DNA from 2 places in the Microbulbifer sp. CnH-101-G genome. Region 1 is predicted to be linked to the other one. Evidence: predicted binding sites of a transcription regulator. Region 1 holds the regulator's gene; the other holds the start of a gene.
What was found. The regulator sigma-54, encoded in region 1, starts transcription at its own class of promoters, with help from an activator protein. The targets are predictions, from matches to a motif close to TGGCACANNNNTTGCNNT.

Region 1 (9,552 bases):
TTGGCCGAGTACCGTGCCATCTGCCTCGGTATAACGCCAGGACTCCTGCTTCTGATGCTCGTGGTACTCGCGCACGCGCCGGGCGGATATTTCCAGGGCTTCGCGCTCCTCTGAGTCGATACGCCTAAGGGCCTCACCCAGTACCTGCGACGTTAACAAAAAGTCTTCTGCCTGAGTAAGATGACGACGGTCAAAGCGATTGGTGTATTCGATAACCGCAGCATCACCGCGAGTGCGCACCTGCTGCAGGATCTCAGCAACCGTTGCCTCAACCTGCTCATTGGCGACTGCCTCCCAGGCGAGCAGTTGCTTTAGTTGCACATCAAAATTTGTGTCAGTGGCATTCAGCCGGCGAATAACCTTGCGAGTCATAACTTCAAAATCTTCTAGTTTTGCGCGACAGCCGCCGACAATTTTTCGATCAGCTCACTAATGGGCTGATACTTCATCTTCATTGCAGCCTTATTGACGATCAAGCGACTACTGATATGTGCGATCATTTCGCGGGCCTCAAGGCCATTGGCCTTTAAGGTATTACCGCTATCGACAATATCCACAATCTCATCGGCCAGATCCATCAGTGGGGCTAGCTCCATGGCGCCATACAACTTAATAATGTCTGCCTGCCTTCCTTGAGCTGCATAATGGCGCTTGGCACTCTCGACAAATTTCGTCGCCACTTTGATCCGCCCTGTTGGCAGAGCAGCCCCCTTCACTCCCGCAGTCATCAAGCGACAGCGCGCGATACCCAAATCCAGGGGCTCATAGATGCCATCGGCGCGATGCTCCAGCAGAGTATCTTTGCCGGCAACGCCCATATCCGCGGCGCCATGCTGCACATAAGTGGGAACATCAACACCGCGCAGGAGGAGCAGGCGCACCCCCTCGCAGTTGGTAGGGAAAATCAACTTACGGCTTTTCCCCAGATCTTCGAGTGGTTCCAGGCCCGCCGCTGCGAGTAAAGGTAAGGTTTCTTGCAGGATGCGCCCCTTGGTCAGGGCGATAGTGATTTGCATAGTCATTATTAAAGCCGGCTTATTTTCGAGAGCCGCCCTTGGCAAAAGGCGGCCGCCTCAATTTGCTAACCAGGCACTCGGCGAATATTCGCCCCCAGTTGCTGTAATTTTTCCTCGATGCACTCATAACCCCGGTCGATATGGTAAATACGATCGACCGTGGTAGTACCTTCAGCCACCATTCCCGCAATCACCAAACTTGCCGAAGCGCGTAAATCCGAAGCCATCACGGGTGCCCCTTTAAGCTTTTCGACGCCGGTGACAAACGCCGTATTGCCCTCAAGGGTGATATCCGCGCCCATACGATTCAACTCGTGTACTTGTATCAGGCGATTCTCAAAAATGGTCTCCACCACGGCGGCCTTGCCCTCGGCGACGGCATTCATAGCGGTAAACTGCGACTGCATATCAGTGGGAAACGCCGGGTAAGGTGCGGTACGGAAGCTAACCGCCTTAGGACGATTGCCCTTCATATCCAACTCAATCCAATCGTCACCGCAGCTGAGATGCGCTCCCGCCTCTTCAAACTTTAACAGTACTGCATCGAGGATATCCGCGCGCGTATGTAGAAGGCGAACCTTGCCGCGCGCTGCAGCCGCCGCTGCGAGGAAGGTACCGGTTTCGATACGATCCGGCATAACACTGAAGGTGCATGGAGCCAGCTTGGGAACACCGTGAATACGCATGGTGTCAGTGCCAACACCTTCTATCTGAGCACCCATGGCAATCAGAAATTCCGCCAGATCGACGATCTCGGGTTCGCGCGCTGCGTTGTGTAATACCGTGGTGCCTTCGGCTAAGACCGCGGCCATCAGTAGGTTTTCCGTACCGCCTACAGTGACCTTCTCCATAACGATATTGGCGCCTTTTAGACGGCCGTTAGAGCGGGCCCGGATAAAGCCACCATCAATGGTTATTTCGGCACCCATCGCCTCTAACCCTTTCAGGTGGATATCCACCGGGCGACTGCCGATAGCGCAGCCACCGGGGAAAGAGACATTGGCTACACCGTGGCGGGCCAGCAACGGGCCCAACACCAAAATCGAGGCGCGCATGGTTTTTACCAGCTCGTAGGGCGCCGTCAGATCGTTGACCGAACGGGGGTCTATTTCTACACCCAGCTTCTCATCAACCGTGATATCACACCCCATACAGCGCAGCAGGGTAATCATCGTAGTGATGTCATTAAGATGTGGCAGGTTGTGAATATGCACCGGACCATCAGCCAAAAGCGCTGCGGCCAAAATTGGCAGTGCAGAATTCTTTGCACCAGAGATTCGCAGGGTGCCGGAAATTGGACTACCACCCTCTATTATTAACTTATCCATTCGGTCTCATATTTCGGGGGTCGCCTGGATACAGGCGACAGGTTATCGACTGGCTTCTTCTGGAGTAAGGGTCTGCATTTGCACGGCATGCAAGGTGCCGTCAGCAATTTTGTCGTTTAGCGCGGCATAAACCAGCTGCTGCTTTTTCAAGCGGCTCAGACCTTCGAAGGCACTACTCACCACAGTTACCATCAGGTGACTACCTTCAAAGGCGACGTCGACATTACTCTCGGGGATATGACCCTCAATGAGGGCTTTGATTTCATCTGGTTGCATAGGAGGGATTTGCGTTAGTTGAAAAACAGCACGCAAGTGTACTTGAATCGAGGAGGGTGCGCAGCTGCGCACCCTGAAGTTCGCCGACTAGCTCACTTTATCGGCAACATCCTGCCCGGCGGACCAGTTGGAGATTACCTTATCGATATCCCCGTAGGACTGCATAGACTGGGAAAACTGGCTGCGGAAAGTTTTACCTAAATTAACGCCATTCAAGATAACGTTGATCAGTTTCCACTCACCTGCACGGTTGCGCACCAGGGTGTAGGAGACTTTGGTGATACCTTCCTTGCTGCGCACTTCCTGCAAAACATTAACCCGGTTACCGCTAGGTAAAGTCCCAGGGTTTACCACTTTCACATCGAGGTCGCCAAAATTCGCCACACCGCGGGCAAATGTTGCCACCAGGTCCCGACGGAAAGTGCTGGCAAAGCGGGAGCGCTGGGTCGCGGTAGCCTGCTTGGCGTAACGCCCCATAACACCGCGCGCAATAAAGTCAAAGTCCACCACCGGGGTCAACACGCCCTCAACGGCGTTGTAGTACCTCTGCGGGTCAGAGTTGGCATATTGGGCATTTGAGCGAATGACACCCAGCAGCTTTTGGGAAACCCCCTCAATCATTACATAAGGGTTTTGATCGGCATTCGCAGCGGGGACCACAGCAGACACCAATGCTGCGCAAAGTACAAATCTTAGCCATCGGGAAAACCCGTACCGACCAATCCAAAATGATGTATTCACAAATACTCTCCAATTAGCAAATCATTCCTTGGACGCACACAGCGTAAATAAGTGCCATGACGAGACTGCTGGCATTTCTCCCCAGAAGTGGGGATTTGTCGTTCATCCGCTGAGTGACATAGCTGACAGCAGCGGCGGCAGACTATACCATGACCGCGCCCGGTGGTGTGGTAGTGTACGAGCGTGTCATTTGGCATCCCCCTATCGACCGGCCTTCCTACACGCTTTTAAGCTGTTCATAATAATATAGATTAGAACGACAACCGCAGGGTCAGCTTCGACAATAACAAAGCGTGACACCTGCGACTTATGCGTGAAAGCCCAGAGAAAGCAGGGCAAAGAGAGTTATCACAGATACTTTCAATAGCTAAAAGGTTAGTAAATTAGAAGTGAGCAAGCAGAGGCACTTAATGACCCGAGAATTAATAACGGAAGCTGGGAGGCGCACCGTTCGAATGGAAGCGGAGGCTGTCGACGAACTAGAACAAAGGATCAACGGCAATTTCCAGCGCGCCTGTGAGATGATCCTGCAATGTCCCGGCCGCACTATTGTAACGGGTATGGGCAAATCGGGGCACATCGGACGCAAAATAGCCGCCACCCTTGCCAGCACTGGTACTCCTAGCTTTTTCGTTCATCCCGGAGAAGCGAGCCATGGAGACCTGGGAATGATCACCCGGGACGATCTGGTGATCGCCATCTCAAACTCGGGCTCTTCCGCAGAGGTACTGACTTTACTGCCACTGTTAAAGCGCCTAAGCATCCCCATGATCAGCATGACAGGTAAAACTGACTCCCCATTGGCACAGGCAGCAGAAGTCAATCTGGATATTTCAGTGCAAACTGAAGCCTGCCCTCTTAATTTGGCGCCAACCTCCTCAACCACCGTCACTCTGGTTATGGGCGACGCACTGGCGGTAGCCCTACTTGAAGCCAGGGGCTTCACCGCCGAAGACTTTGCCTTCTCCCACCCAGGCGGAGCCCTTGGCCGACGTCTATTGCTAAAAGTAGAAGATGTCATGCATGCCGGGGAAGAGCTGCCCCAGGTCCAGCCAGACACTCTGCTGTCCAAAGCCTTACTGGAGATGACCAGCAAAGGGTTTGGTATGACCACCATTGTCGACACAAAGGGAGAACTACTCGGTGTTTTTACCGACGGGGACTTGCGCCGCGTGATCGACCACAAGATCGAGCTGGATAAGGCCACTATGGATCAAGTGATGAGCCGCCGCCCTAAAACGGTATCCGCCGAGACTTTGGCTGCGGAAGCACTGCGTATTATGGAAGATTATAAAATCACCGCACTCGTCGTAGAGGATGAAACCCACCACCCAATAGGCGTACTACATATGCACGATATACTGCGCGCCGGCGTAATCTAAAAGATTAAATTAATTTTTTGGGCACGTTAGTGCCCCATTTACATTTTAAGGAAAACTCTGGTGGTTTCAGAAAAAGAATTAAATGCGGCTCTGCAGAAAGTACGCTGGCTGGTTTTGGATGTAGATGGCGTCCTCACCGACGGCAAACTTTATTTTGACAACAATGGCAATGAGCTGAAAACCTTTAACACCCTCGATGGACACGGCATTAAGATGCTGCAAAACTCCGGGGTTCGCGTAGCCATTATTACAGGGCGGCGCAGCTCCGTGGTGGAGCGCCGCGCTCACGACTTGGGCATCAATAAACTGATTCAGGGGCGCGAAGACAAATTTACCGCGCTCCAGGAACTTTTGGCAGGGGAACCCTGCCGCTTAGAAGATATCGCCTACATCGGCGATGACTATCCGGATCTCCTGGTGATGACCCGCATCGGCTGCCCCATAGCTCCTCCCAATGCCGCAGCCCCCGTCAAGGAGCGCGCTTTGTGGGTAACCCGAGCTCGCGGCGGAGAAGGCGCTGTGCGCGAAGCCTGTGATCAAATCATGCAGGCGCAGGGAACCTTTGACTCGGCTCTCGCCCCCTATATTGGAGAGCAATAATGCGCACTTGGCTGCCGCTGCTATTAGTAGTATCGCTAATCAGTGTTGGCCTGTGGCTTTCGGAAAGCCCGCCCGATCAGCTGCTGGGGATACGACCGACCCCCCAGCAGCATGACAAGGCCGCAGAACTGATCATCCGAAATGCCAAGACACGGCACTTCAATGAGGAAGGAAACCTCGCCTACCGAGTAGATGCAGATCAGATTACCTACTACCAGTTTAAACGTCGTGACCGGGCAGACCTGGCGGAACCCCGCATGCTCTTTTACCAGGATGACCAGCCGAAGTGGCGTACCGAGTCCCGCAAAGGGGTCGCTTACAATCGTGGTGAACGAGTAGTCTTGGATGGCGATGTCGTAATTGATGAACTACCCGCCCCTGGCGGTATCAAACTGGAAACATCGAGCATTACAATTCTGCCCGCGAAGGAATTCGCCGAGACAGACAAAGTTGTTACTATTAGCTCTGGCCCTAACCGCACAACGGGTAAGGGTATGCGCGCTTACCTGAATGAAGACCGGATGGAAATCCTATCCGACGTAAAGAGCATCTATGACACTGACTAAATACCGCCACTTGCTAAGAATCTCCGCTATTACCGCACTAGCGCTCATAGCTTCAACGGCTGTTGCACTGCCAGAAGATCGCCAACAGCGGATCAATATCAGTTCTGATGCCATGAATGCCGGCCTCAACAATAACTTGGTGGTATATAGCAACAATGTTGTTATCACTCAGGGTTCGCTGAAAATTCAGGCTGACCGCGTCGAGGTTTACTTCACTCCAGAAAAAGAAATCAGTCGCGTCATAGCCGTAGGCAAGCCCGCGCATTTCCAACAAAAGATTCTTCAGGGTGAAAATCCCGTCAAAGCTAGAGCCCAGCGTATTGTTTACCAGGTGAGCTCTGAGGAACTGCAGCTCACAGGCAAGGCCCATGTTGACCGTGAGGGCAATACGCTGGCCGCAGAAAAAATTGACTACGATCTCTCTACCGAACAAATGAGCGCCAAGGGGCAAACCGGTAAGGGGCGCGTAGAAATGACATGGAAGCCCGAGAAAAAAGAGAACACGCAAGGCGCCAGTGATAACCAAGGGCAGCAAGCCCCCTAACTTTCACTCAAGCGCTAAGCAACAGATATTATTTGCACCGGCGGGCACCACTCTGCCCGCGGCATGGATAGATTTCGGTACACACTATGCCAACGCTCAAAGCGTTACACCTCGCGAAACAGTATAAAAAAAGAAAAGTTGTCCAGGATGTCACCGTCAGTGTTTCCAGCGGGCAGGTTGTCGGGCTTCTAGGCCCTAATGGCGCCGGTAAAACCACCTGTTTTTATATGATTGCCGGGCTGGTTCAGGCCGATGCAGGTAGGGTGATGATCGACGATGAAGATATTACCCGGCTGTCCATGCACGGGCGCGCACGCAAAGGCATCGGCTATCTTCCCCAGGAAGCCTCGGTATTTCGCCGCCTGAGCGTAAAAGACAATATTCTCGCCATCCTTGAAACCCGCAAAGACCTCTCACGAGCCGAGCGACAGCAACAGGCTCAAGCCCTGCTTGAGGAATTTAACATTACCCATATTGAGCAGAGCTTGGGCATGGCACTCTCTGGGGGCGAGCGCCGCAGAGTAGAAATTGCCCGCGCCCTGGCCACCAACCCCAGCTTTGTCCTGTTAGATGAACCTTTTGCCGGCGTGGATCCCATATCGGTAAACGATATCAAAGAAATCATCCGCCACCTGCGGGATCGAGATATCGGAGTACTCATTACCGACCACAATGTGCGCGAGACCCTCGATATTTGCGAGACCGCCTACATTGTCAGCGAGGGCCACATCATCGCTGAAGGCACACCAGAAGATGTTCTTGCCAACCAGCAGGTTCGGGAAGTTTATTTAGGACATGAATTTACCATTTAAGATGAAACGGCAATATCTATCCTTAAATTCTTCAATTTGAGCTTAATCCCTCATGCTTCAGCCGCTTCGAGTCTAACATCTATCACCGGGTCGGCACGTTTATTGCTTGTAATAAATTAGTGGGAGGGGTAGTCTGCGCCATCTTAGGACAAATTGATCTAAACACTGTCTTATCGGCCAGCGGCTCTCCACTATGAAGCAGTCACTCCAGCTCAAGCTCGGCACACAACTGACTATGACTCCCCAGTTGCAACAGGCAATCCGCCTTCTGCAACTGTCTACCCTCGACCTTCAGCAGGAGGTTCAGGCGGCGTTGGATAGCAATCCAATGCTGGAGGCGGATAGCGAGGAACAACCCTCAAAGGTGGAGAATGGCCAATCTCTGACTGAGCACGAGTCAGAGCGGGTGCAGGACAATACTTCACAAGCGACTGAGGAACGAGAGCTTGCTGAGGGGGACTGGGACCAGGCAATTCCCGACGAGCTTCCTGTCGACTCCCGATGGGATGATATCTACACCAGTCACAGCGGAAACCCAGAGCTGGATACCTCCAGCTACGAACGCAACTCCACCTCTGTCGACTTACAAGCCCACCTGCGCTGGCAACTGAACCTGACCCCTTTATCCGAGCAGGATAAGTGGATCGGTGAAAACCTGATTGACAGCATAAGCCCCAGCGGCCTCCTGGGCACCTCAATAGAGGAGGTTGCCTCCTCATTAGCTGTAGATGAAGATGAAGTACTGGCAGTCTTAAAGGCCATCCAACAGTTCGAGCCTGCCGGCTGTGGGGCTCGGGACCTAAAAGAATGCCTGCAATTGCAACTGCAACAGTTACCGCCAACCACCCCCTGGCTCGACCAAGCGCAAAGCATCATTGAGAAACACTTAGACCTGCTCGGCAAAAGAGATTTTCGCCAGCTGAGTCGGCGCACACGCCTTAACGAGGCCCAGCTCGGCGAGGCCATTCGCCTCATCCAGACGCTAAACCCGAATCCGGGAGAGAGCTTTGGCGGGCAGGAGCCGGACTATGTGATCCCGGATATCATCGTTTCCCGCAAGGCCCTGCGCTGGCAAGTAGAATTGAATGGAGAGATCACTCCCAAGATTCGAATCAATAATCACTATGCCTCAATGGTTAAGCGTGCGGACAACTCGAGAGATAACAACTTTTTGCGGGACCATCTGCAAGAAGCTCGCTGGTTTATGAAGAGCCTGCAGAGTCGCCACGAAACCCTGCTGAAAGTCGCCAACTGTATTGTCGAAAAGCAGCAAGGCTTTTTTGAGGAGGGGCCAGAAGCCATGCGCCCCATGGTGCTGGCAGACGTTGCCGAGTCCATTGGCATGCACGAGTCCACCATCTCCCGGGTAACCACCCAAAAGTACATGCTCACACCCCGCGGTGTGTTCGAACTCAAGTATTTCTTTTCGAGTCACGTAAGCACAGACTCCGGCGAAGATGCCTCCTCAACCGCCATTCGCGCCCTGATCAAAAAGCTGATTGATTCGGAAACGCCACGCAAGCCGCTATCCGACAATAAAATTACCCAGGAACTAGACCAGCAGGGCATCAAAGTAGCCCGCCGCACAGTAGCCAAGTATCGCGAATCAATGGGTATCCCCTCCTCCAGTGAAAGGAAGCGCCTAGTTTAATTTGCCCATACCGGGCGCGACCCAAAAGGCGGAGCAAGTCATAACCTGGCGCCAGTTGCTACGTCTTCACAACCGAACTCCAAACTTTGAGTGTATCCTTCCATTCTGGGCCACTTCCTAGTAGGGTTGCGACCCGAAAGGAGGCTCGCCGTATTGTGATGCACCTGGTAAGGAGAAATCCATGCAGATCAACATTAGTGGTCACCACGTCGACGTTAGCTCACCAATGCGCAACTACTGTGAGAACAAGCTGGAAAAGCTCTCAAGGCATTATGACAACATAACCAACGCGCAAGTTATTCTATCTGTAGATAAATTGATCCAGAAAGCTGAAGCCCGAGTACATATCAATGGTCACGACCTCTGTGCGGGTTCGGAAGACAAAGACATGTACGCAGCCATCGATGCGCTTACAGATAAGTTGGACCGCCAACTGAAAAAACACAAAGAGAAGTTGCAGAACCACCGCTGAATTATGACACTGGAAGCTTTACTTTCTCCCCGCCTGAGCCTTTGCCACCTGGCGGGGAGCAGCAAAAAGAAATTGCTGCTCAATATTGCCCAAGCCATCGCCGAACAATATCCACAGCATGACTCCGACACAACATTCAACCAATTGATCGCTCGAGAGCGCCT
Region 2 (9,552 bases), 1.2 Mb from region 1:
CCTTGCGTGTTACCAGTACATCCTTGCCGTAGTGGTGCTCGCGGGAAACGTAATTGTGGTGGCAGTTGACCGCTTCCATACGCGCCTCAAAATCCATGCCCAGTGCCTGCTTCACCGCGCCGATAGTACGCGCCATCATGACTTCCCGATTGATACGAGCAAATTCCTGCGCCCATTCCACCGCCTGCACATAGTCATCGAAATGCTCGGTACCCTCAGGGAAATAGGCCAAGTCGCTATCCGGCAAATGAATATGCCAACGCTCCATATCCCGCTTGGCCTTCTCAATAAAGTAAGTGCCAATGCGGTTACCCACACCACGAGAACCGCTATGCAGCATCAGCCACACACTGCCGTGCTCATCGAGGCACATCTCAATAAAATGATTACCGGTGCCAAGCGTCCCCAAGTGATTGATATTGTTGGTATTTTTTAATACTGGGTGCTTCTCCTTCAGCAACTCAAACGGTGCTGCCAAAGGCGTCCAACCGGCTAGTGCATCATCTGGCGGATTCTCCCAGGCACCCTTATCCCGACCCCTGCCCCGGTGCCGACCAGTGCGGCCGTGGGGTACGGCGCGCTCAATGGCACTGCGTACACCCGCCAGGTTATCTGGCAGCTGTGCCGCCGTGAGGCTGGTGCGCACCGCCATCATGCCGCAGCCAATATCCACACCCACGGCTGCGGGGATTACCGCTCCCAGGGTGGGTACCACACTGCCAATGGTGGCGCCTTTGCCCAGGTGTACATCGGGCATTGCCGCCACCCACTTGTGGATAAAAGGCAACTGCGAAATATTTCTGAGTTGAGCCCTGGCTTCTTCTTCAAAGGGCACACCTAAGGTCCAGGACTTAATCGGTACCCCACCTGCCCGCATCACTTCATACGGCAATGGTTTCATCTCTCGCTCCTTTTAAATCTCATGAAACCGCTGAAATCTCGTGAAACCGCGTTATCACTTCATGGGTTTCTCTTGCCATTGATATAGCGAATTAGGTGCCAACTTTTAAAAAAACTTCTGAAAATCATGTAAGCCATTGTTTTTACTGGAAAAATAATTTCATGTGTAGATTTCTGAGGGAACCTTAGCTAAGTTGAAAACAATAGATATCTATCTTTTTAGATAGCTATTTATTATTTTAGATAGTATGAAAACAGTAGCTATCAGTATTCTCGGTACCACTAAGGATCGGCGCGGCAAAGGCGACAAGCGTTGGGACAAGTGGCGGCCCAATATCTCCATGTGTCAGCACGATGACCTGCTGATCGATCGGCTGGAACTCCTTTTCGACAACCATTCGAAGAACTTGGCAGACCAGGTCACCGAGGACATTGCACGTGTTTCCCCTGAAACAGAGGTGGTCCATCACCGGGTCAACTTCAATGACCCCTGGGATTTCGAGAGTGTGTACAGCAACCTGCTGGATTTCGCTCGCGATTACGCTTTTAAGCCAGACCGGGAGCAATACCTGGTACATATCACGACTGGCACCCACGTGGCCCAGATCTGCCTATACCTGCTCACAGAGGCCGGTTATTTCCCTGGGCGCCTGCTGCAAACTTCTCCTGCACATAAAAACAGTAACTTGCCGGGTCAGTACCAGATTATCGATTTGGATCTATCCAAGTACGACCAGATTGCCTCACGCTTCCAGCGAGAACACCAGGAGGGCACCACCTACCTGAAAGGCGGCATTGAGACGAATAATCTCGCCTTTAATCAGATGATCGAGCAGTTGGAGCAGGTCTCTATCCGCTCCGACGCGCCCATTCTGATTACAGGACCGACGGGAGCAGGAAAATCGCAGCTGGCCCAGCGTGTCTATGAGTTACGCAAGCAACGGGGAAAATTGGAAGGGGGCCTGGTCGCGGTAAACTGCGCCACCCTGCGCGGCGAGAATGCCATGTCCGCCCTATTCGGCCACCGCAAAGGTGCCTTTACCGGCGCCACCACTCACCGCCCTGGGCTATTAATGGAGGCGGACAAAGGCCTGCTATTTCTGGATGAAATCGGTGAGTTGGGACTGGACGAGCAGGCGATGCTACTACGAGCCATAGAGCACAAGCGCTTTATGCCCTTCGGCTCAGACAAAGAAGTGAGCAGTCACTTCCAGTTGATCGCCGGTACCAACCGGGATCTTGTACAGCTCAGCCGCGAGGGCAAGTTTCGCGCAGACCTGCTGGCTCGTATCGACTTATGGACCTACTGCCTACCTTCCCTGCGTGAGCGCATTGAAGACCTGGAACCCAATATCGACTTTGAGCTGGAGGCTTTTTCCAGAAAGTCCGGCTATTTGGTGAGCTTCAATAAAGCGGCACGGGAGAGGTACCTCAACTTTGGCCGTTCAGCAGAGGCCAGCTGGTCTGCTAACTTCCGCGATCTTAATGCCAGTATCCTGCGTATGGGCACTCTTGCCGATGGTGGGCGCATCACCACTGAAGTGGTGGAGGAGGAAATCCAGCGGCTGCGCTTCAAGTGGCAAACCCCAAATAATAATGGAGCATCGCTACCCTTTGCGCGTATCGAAGAGTTATTGGGCCCCGGCAGTATTGAACAAATGGATTACTACGAGCAGATCAAACTAGCTGGGCTAATCCGGGTATGTGAGGAATCCAATTCCATGGCAGAAGCCGGTCGCAAACTATTCCAAGTGAGTCGCGCCACCAAAAAATCCAATAACGATTCTCACCGGGTACGCCAGCTGTTGGATAAATATGGGCTCAAGTTCGAGCAACTACATCTAACAACTACATAAAGCCTAGAGCCCTGTTGGCGCCATTTTGTTAATCTCACTCCAGAGCACCAATGATGGATCACGGAATGAGATACGCTTACCTAACCCCGCTTCTTTTCCTTCTTAGCGCCTGCGAGCCAACACAGTTTGCAGGCGGCACCGCCCTGCCAGATGGTTCCGTATACAAAGGCGACTTACAAAACAGCTTTTTCCATGGCCGAGGCCAGTTGCAGTGGCCCAATGGCAATCATTATCGCGGGGAATTTCACAATGGCCTCATTAGTGGTCAAGGACTACTTACTGAAGCGGATGGCTGTACTTATGAAGGTGAATTCCTCAATGGTGAGCCACACGGCAAAGGTCGCTATACCTGTAGCGAAAATGAATGGTCGGGGCATTTCATTGAGGGAGAGCTGCAAAACGGCACAGTAAAATGGAATGACGGTGAAGTGTATAGCGGTGAGTTTCTGGATTATTACCCGCACGGCGAAGGTAAGTTAACCACTGAAAATGGCAGCCATTATCAGGGTACCTTTGAAAACGGTTATTTAATTAAAGGAAGCTACTCAGATAGTGATGGCTATAGTTATACCGGCGGCTTCGAGTACGGCTCTTACTCCGGCGAAGGTAAACTAACCCAGCCCGACGGCACTATTATCCATGCCACATTCCGCTATGGGAAAGCTGAGGGTGAAGGAGTACAAATTAGTACGGATGCCGAAGGAAACACTATCGAACAATCTGGCTATTTCTCCGAAAATATATATTACCCCAGCGAAGATGCTTGGCGCACGCAGGCGAATATTCCCAGCGCCCAGGCGGAAACCCGCTTATATAGTGACAGTGATCGCTTACAAAACGCTATTGGCTCACTGGCACCACAGAGGCCTGGCGTGCGAGATGTGTATACATTACTAGTTGGTGGTGATGGCACCTCTCAGGTTTTTGCCAGGGAATTGGACTGGGTAGCAGAGCGCATAGATGAGGCCTTTGGTGTTGAGAAACGCGTGTTGCGTCTCAGCAATGGAGGCGGCTACAGCTTTCCTCTCGCCACGCGCACCAGTATTCAGGAAAGTCTCAATGCCCTTGATCAATTACTGGACCCACAAGAAGATCTATTGTTTGTACACCTTGTTAGCCACGGTGCTCGCAACGGCGATTTAAAAATCGCTGAGGGTAAAATGCCACTAATGGACTTGTCAGTGGCCGACGGAAAAAAATGGCTGGATAACCTCAATGCACAATACCAGTGGATAGTGATTTCTGCCTGCTATTCCGGCCAATGGGTTGAACCTTTAAGCACTCCAAATCGTATCGTATTCACCTCCGCCGCCGATAATAGAACCTCTTTTGGTTGCAGCGACGATTCCCAGCGTACCTGGTTTAGTGCTGCGCTCTATGGCAATGCTCTACAGCATGGAACAAAAGACCCCAAAGCTTGGTTCAATACAGCCAACCAAAAAGTCACTGAAATGGAAAAAGAACAGGGGATTGAAGAAGATTCTCACTCCCTACCCCAGCACTCCATTGGGGAAAATTTTCTGACATGGTGGAAGAAAAACCAAGATGGCTGAAATGACAAGAAGGTTATTGAAAGATAAATCTTAGTTACAGGCGAAAGGAGTTACTCATTTGGAGTTCGCAAGCTATTCCCTGGAACTGTTATCTGTTTTATTTTTGGTTGCCGTTATTGCCGGTCTACTCGATACATTAGCGGGCGGTGGCGGTTTGATAACAGTTCCCGCCCTGATTCTAAGTGGTGTACCGCCACTGTCTGCCTTAGGTACTAATAAATTACAAGGCAGTATCGGTACAGCAACAGCCACCTATATGATGATTAGGAGTAATAAAATAAGCTGGGACGGGATTAAAAAATTAATGCTATCTGCCTTTATTGGAGCAGCGTTTGGAACAATAATTGTTCAGCTTATCAACACTGAAATTTTGTCTTTTGTTATTCCTGTAGTGCTGTTATTTATTGCTATTTATTTTCTGATTTCTCCGTCTATGAATCAGAATAATGATGAGCCCAAGTTATCTAACAGAAAATATCAATATGGGATAATTCCATTCATTGGATACTATGATGGTATGTTCGGGCCTGGGACTGGGTCATTTTTTACTTTATCTGGTATTGCTTGCCGTGGACAAGATTTATTGACCTCCACCGCCATGGCAAAGCCTCTTAACTTCGCCACCAATTTAGCCTCTTTATTGGTATTTTTACTTGCAGGGCAAGTGGTGTGGATTATAGGCATCCTAATGATGACTGGGCAATTCATAGGTGCATGGATAGGGTCACACTGCCTTTTTAAAATTAGCACTGCCTATTTAAGAGGGGTAGTCGTTTTTATGTGTAGCGGGATGCTAATAAAGTACGCCCACGCTATGGGGTGGATAGATTTTACTTGAAAACAAGCTGACTTTTCGCGTGAATAAATAGTTTGTTAGGGATGCGTCAGCTTCTACTTACAATCCCGCTCTAACAATTTAGAGCGGGATTGTAAAAACGATACTTTAAGAGCCTTTCTGCTCTGTAATAAACCGCTGCATCTGCTCTTCCAACATGGAAAGCGGAAGGGCTCCATTTTTTAACAGTGCATCGTGGAAGGCGCGCAGATCAAATTTCTCTCCCAGCTCCTTTTCCGCCTGTGCGCGCAGCTGGCGAATCTTAATTTCCCCCATTTTGTAGGAGAGTGCTTGGCCCGGCCAGGAAATATAACGATCCACTTCTGCGCGTACATTCGCGGGAGATAGGGAGGTATTGCTGGAGAGGAAATCAAGCGCCTGCTGGCGAGTCCAGCCCTGGGAGTGGATTCCAGTATCAATTACCAACCGCGCAGCGCGCCACATTTCATAGCTTAGGCGGCCAAAGTGCTCATAGGGTGTCGTGTATATGCCCATCTCCTTACCCAAGCGCTCGGAGTAGAGTGCCCAACCTTCACCAAATGCACTCAAATACAGATCACGGCGGAAGTCCGGCACATTCTCCAGCTCCTGGGACAAGGCGCCTTGCAGGTGGTGGCCGGGCACCGCCTCATGCAGGGTTAAGGCAGGAAGCTCATACAGTGGGCGCTGATCCAGGCCGTGTGTATTCAGCCAATAGGCCCCACCACGAGTGCCACCGATGGCGGCAGGGTTATAGGAAGCGGTGGTGTAGTTGGGTGCGATTTCGCTGGGTACCGGAACCACTCCATAGGGCGTGCGTGGCAGCAGATTAAAAAACTCCGGTAATACATAGTCGATTCGCTTAGAGATATAGGCAGTCTCTTTTAGCAATTCTTCCGGGGTTTTTGCATAGAACTGGGGATCTGTACGAAGAAAATGGGTAAATTCTTCAAAGCTGCCTTTAAAACCAGACTCTTTGATAAGCGCTTCCATTTCCGCGCGAATACGCTTCACTTCGGCAAGGCCTGTGCGGTGGATTTCCGTTGGATCCATATCCAAGGTGACGTAATAGCCGATGTTGTGGCGGTAGTAATCCTCACCACCAGGTATTTGCTCGGCCCCGAGGGTTTCGCTGGCGGCTTTTAGGTAATCCCCCTCCAGAAAATTGGCTACACGGTCAAAAGCCGGAATGGCTACCTGTTCAATGGCTTTTTTGCCGGCATTGCGCAGGCGCTGCTGCTCTTCAGTAGTCATTGCATCAGGCATCTCGGTAAAGGGCTTATACAAGCTGCTTTTGGTTGGGTCTTTATAAACCTGGGCTCGCACCGTAGGGGCTATGCCTTGCACCACTATTTGGGGCAAAACAAAACCTGTGCGAATACCCTCGCGCATATTGGCAATATTCTCATCAAAGAAGCGGCCAAACTCGCGGATACGGGCGATATAATCCTCGTAATCCGCGACACTGGTCATCGCCAGGCCACTGTGCGCATCCAGGGCTGTGCCGAAAAAACTGGAGAAGGTATTCAGCGGTATACGCTTCAAGAATAACTGATTGGCCTCGATAGAATTTTCCAGTACCCAGGTGAGCAACTCCCGATTAACCTTGTCCGAATCCGTTAACTCGCTAGCGTCTATCGTTTGCAAGCGCTGTAGCAATTCCTGTTCAGACTTCAACCGACGTGCTCTATCCTCAGTAGTCACCCCCGGCAACTGGCGGTTATAGTCCGACACCCCCATACGTCCCGAAGTAATTGGATCCTCGCGCAGACGATACTGCCAGTGATCTTCGATCACACCCTGCAGTTGCTCGGTTGCCGTTGCGGCCCAGGATATGGGAGCCAGTACCCAAGTGACCAAGATAAAGCCAGATGCCCGCTTGAGGTGTTTTGCCAAGGCCTTGCCGGATTTCACGCTACTCTCCATTAATTCTGTTCGCGAGTGCTCAGTTTTTTGCACTCAAAAGTTTATTCGTAATGATCGGTCAACCTTAACATGAGTGACACTCGGCGAGATTGCTATCTGTGACCCTGGAACCAGGAAGGTTTTATGGCTTGAGGGAGAGCAAATGGGAAATTGGGTGATAGTAGAAGCGGGAAGTGAAATACATTGCGGGAGCCACCATACCTGCGGCTCCCTCAATATCTGTGGCTAGTTAGCCCCTGCGTGCATAAGACCGAATAGCATAGCTACCACTCAGGCCCGCAGAATACATGGACTGATACCAGAAGGACTGGGTGAACCAATTAAAGAATGAGGCGCGGGACTCAAACCAAAACTCACCGAAGTTTGGATCGAAGAATGCGATATCCTGCGCTACCCAAGCAGACATAGTGTGGCCAGAGAAGGTGCCATCCAGGCTGATTTTCTTATAGCAACCTGCACCGCCAGTCTGATCCAGAATGATTTCCCGAGCCAAGGCATTGGGGGAAAACACACCACTTTGCCCATTGGCTCTACGCGGATTATTGATACCGCGAATCGTATTGCCTCCACGCCCATTGGGGAAAGCACCCCCAAACACATTTTGGCTGACTGGATACAGGTTATGCACCCCTAGCCAGGCTTCGGTAACCCTATCCTGGTCATCGTGCATACCCGCCTGCTGTAGGGTCATCACGTGAAAAAGATGGCGCTCATCAAAGGTGTTATTGGGATATAACCAGTTCCACAGGCTACCGCCTTCGGAGTGATACTTCATCCAGAAAGCCGAGAGCGATTCGCAAACGCCGCCAGAGGTATCCTCGTGAACCGTAATCAACCCCTTTACCGGATCGAAGCACTGACTGAAATCCTTAACAACGTGTCCATTGTAGTTGGGCACCGCTTGCTGCACTGGCCGTACACGTGTGCCGGTCACGTTCAGAATTGTTTTATCGACCCAAATAGGCATTTTTATTCTCTCACTTCTGCTTGGCAAGAAAAGCGCTTTTAAAATCCCTTTTAAATTTTCGTGGAATTTTTCTACGCCACTTATCGAATTGGGCCGGCATTGAAGCAGAAAAGTTTCAGCGCCAACAGGAAATACGAAAGCTTTTTAAATCGACTCTGGCACTATTTTTCCAGGCCGCATAAAGACTTATTTAGGAGGGAGAGAATGAGAATTATTAACCAATTTTTATCGGCTAATACGATGCTTTTTTAAGCAAACTGCTGGGCAATTGAGAAAAAATCATTTTCAGGACAATACGCAAGATTTTAGTCACTCAGTGAACACAGAGGAATTACCATTTCCGCTAAGAGCATATACAAAACCATCCAGTTTTTTAATTGGTCAAAAAATGTGAGTGAAAAATCGAGGAGGGACGACTAGAAAATTTCTAGGCATTTCTAACCGGTTGGTCTTTGCTTAGAAGATTTTGACTGCTCTGAGAACGTATCACTAACCTACAGGCAATTCACATTCCCTATCCAACGCTCAAAGATCAATAGAGCTTACACCGTCGTTAATGCCATTAACTTTACATTGTCGGCTTACCCTAGCCGCAACAGGCTGGGCTATTCGTTTCATTGTATTTTCTAATCTGTGAATAGTTTGCACAGCTAAGCACACTTGAGATTTATACTGTCAGACACTAGCTTTTCCCTGCCCCTCGAGGCCAGTGGAAAATCAGGAGAGTCTTTGTGAAAACCCTTTGTGTCGCAGCAGTGCAGATGATCAGCGGTGAGAGTGTCGAGGACAATCTCACACAAGCCTACAAACTGCTGAAGGAAGCCGCCGGACGCGGTGCCCAACTAATACTGCTACCGGAAAATTTTGCACACTTTTCAGATAAGGGCAGTTTCTCCGCGGCCGAACCCTTCTGTGCGAACCATAAAGCCAATGCAGACAGACAACCCATTCAACACGCGCTACAGAGTTGGGCAGCGGAGCTGGGTATCTGGCTGGTAGCCGGCGCGGTACCCTTGCTGGAACGGCCCGATGGCACTGCGACCGAGGGCAGGCGCAGTCGCTCTGCTTGCCTGCTGTTCGATGATCGCGGTGTTTTGCAAGCCCGCTACGACAAAATGCACTTGTTTGATGTGGATGTTGAAGACTCAGCCGGAAGTTACCGTGAATCCGCCAGTATTGAACCCGGTGACGAGCCCTGTGTGGCGACATTACCCTGGGGTGTGCTGGGGCTCAGCATCTGTTTCGATCTGCGCTTTCCCGAACTCTACCGACAACTGGCAATGAACGGCGCTGAGATTTTTGTGGTACCAGCGGCTTTTACCCATACCACCGGGAAAGCGCACTGGATGACCCTGTTGCGAGCACGCGCGATAGAGAATGGCTGCTTTGTGATTGCGGCCAATCAGGGCGGCATCCACTCGGAGAAAAGACGCACCTGGGGTCATTCAGCGATTATCGATCCCTGGGGTGAGATCCTGGCCGAAGCCGGTGAGGGTGAAGCCATCATCACTGCCACACTAGATGCTGGGAGATTAG

Region 2: ACJJID_RS18015 (RtcB family protein) is a predicted target of sigma-54. The motif match lies at 985-1,002, and genes of this name have one in related genera.

What each region holds. Positions count from the first base shown of each region.
Region 1 covers NZ_CP174292.1:2,810,464-2,820,015, forward strand. The annotation lists gene hisD (histidinol dehydrogenase) at 1-372, opposite strand, end outside; gene hisG (ATP phosphoribosyltransferase) at 387-1,022, opposite strand; gene murA (UDP-N-acetylglucosamine 1-carboxyvinyltransferase) at 1,082-2,344, opposite strand; gene ACJJID_RS12410 (BolA family protein) at 2,387-2,620, opposite strand; gene ACJJID_RS12415 (MlaC/ttg2D family ABC transporter substrate-binding protein) at 2,708-3,361, opposite strand; gene ACJJID_RS12420 (KpsF/GutQ family sugar-phosphate isomerase) at 3,772-4,743, shown strand; gene ACJJID_RS12425 (KdsC family phosphatase) at 4,804-5,343, shown strand; gene lptC (LPS export ABC transporter periplasmic protein LptC) at 5,343-5,909, shown strand; gene lptA (lipopolysaccharide transport periplasmic protein LptA) at 5,896-6,453, shown strand; gene lptB (LPS export ABC transporter ATP-binding protein) at 6,540-7,265, shown strand; gene ACJJID_RS12445 (RNA polymerase factor sigma-54) at 7,459-8,916, shown strand; gene hpf (ribosome hibernation-promoting factor, HPF/YfiA family) at 9,098-9,388, shown strand; gene ptsN (PTS IIA-like nitrogen regulatory protein PtsN) at 9,392-9,552, shown strand, end outside.
Region 2 covers NZ_CP174292.1:4,048,905-4,058,456, reverse strand. The annotation lists gene ACJJID_RS18015 (RtcB family protein) at 1-901, opposite strand, end outside; gene rtcR (RNA repair transcriptional activator RtcR) at 1,149-2,756, shown strand; gene ACJJID_RS18005 (C13 family peptidase) at 2,822-4,309, shown strand; gene ACJJID_RS18000 (TSUP family transporter) at 4,368-5,147, shown strand; gene ACJJID_RS17995 (DUF885 domain-containing protein) at 5,253-7,037, opposite strand; gene ACJJID_RS17990 (YopT-type cysteine protease domain-containing protein) at 7,279-8,016, opposite strand; gene ACJJID_RS17985 (carbon-nitrogen hydrolase family protein) at 8,748-9,552, shown strand, end outside.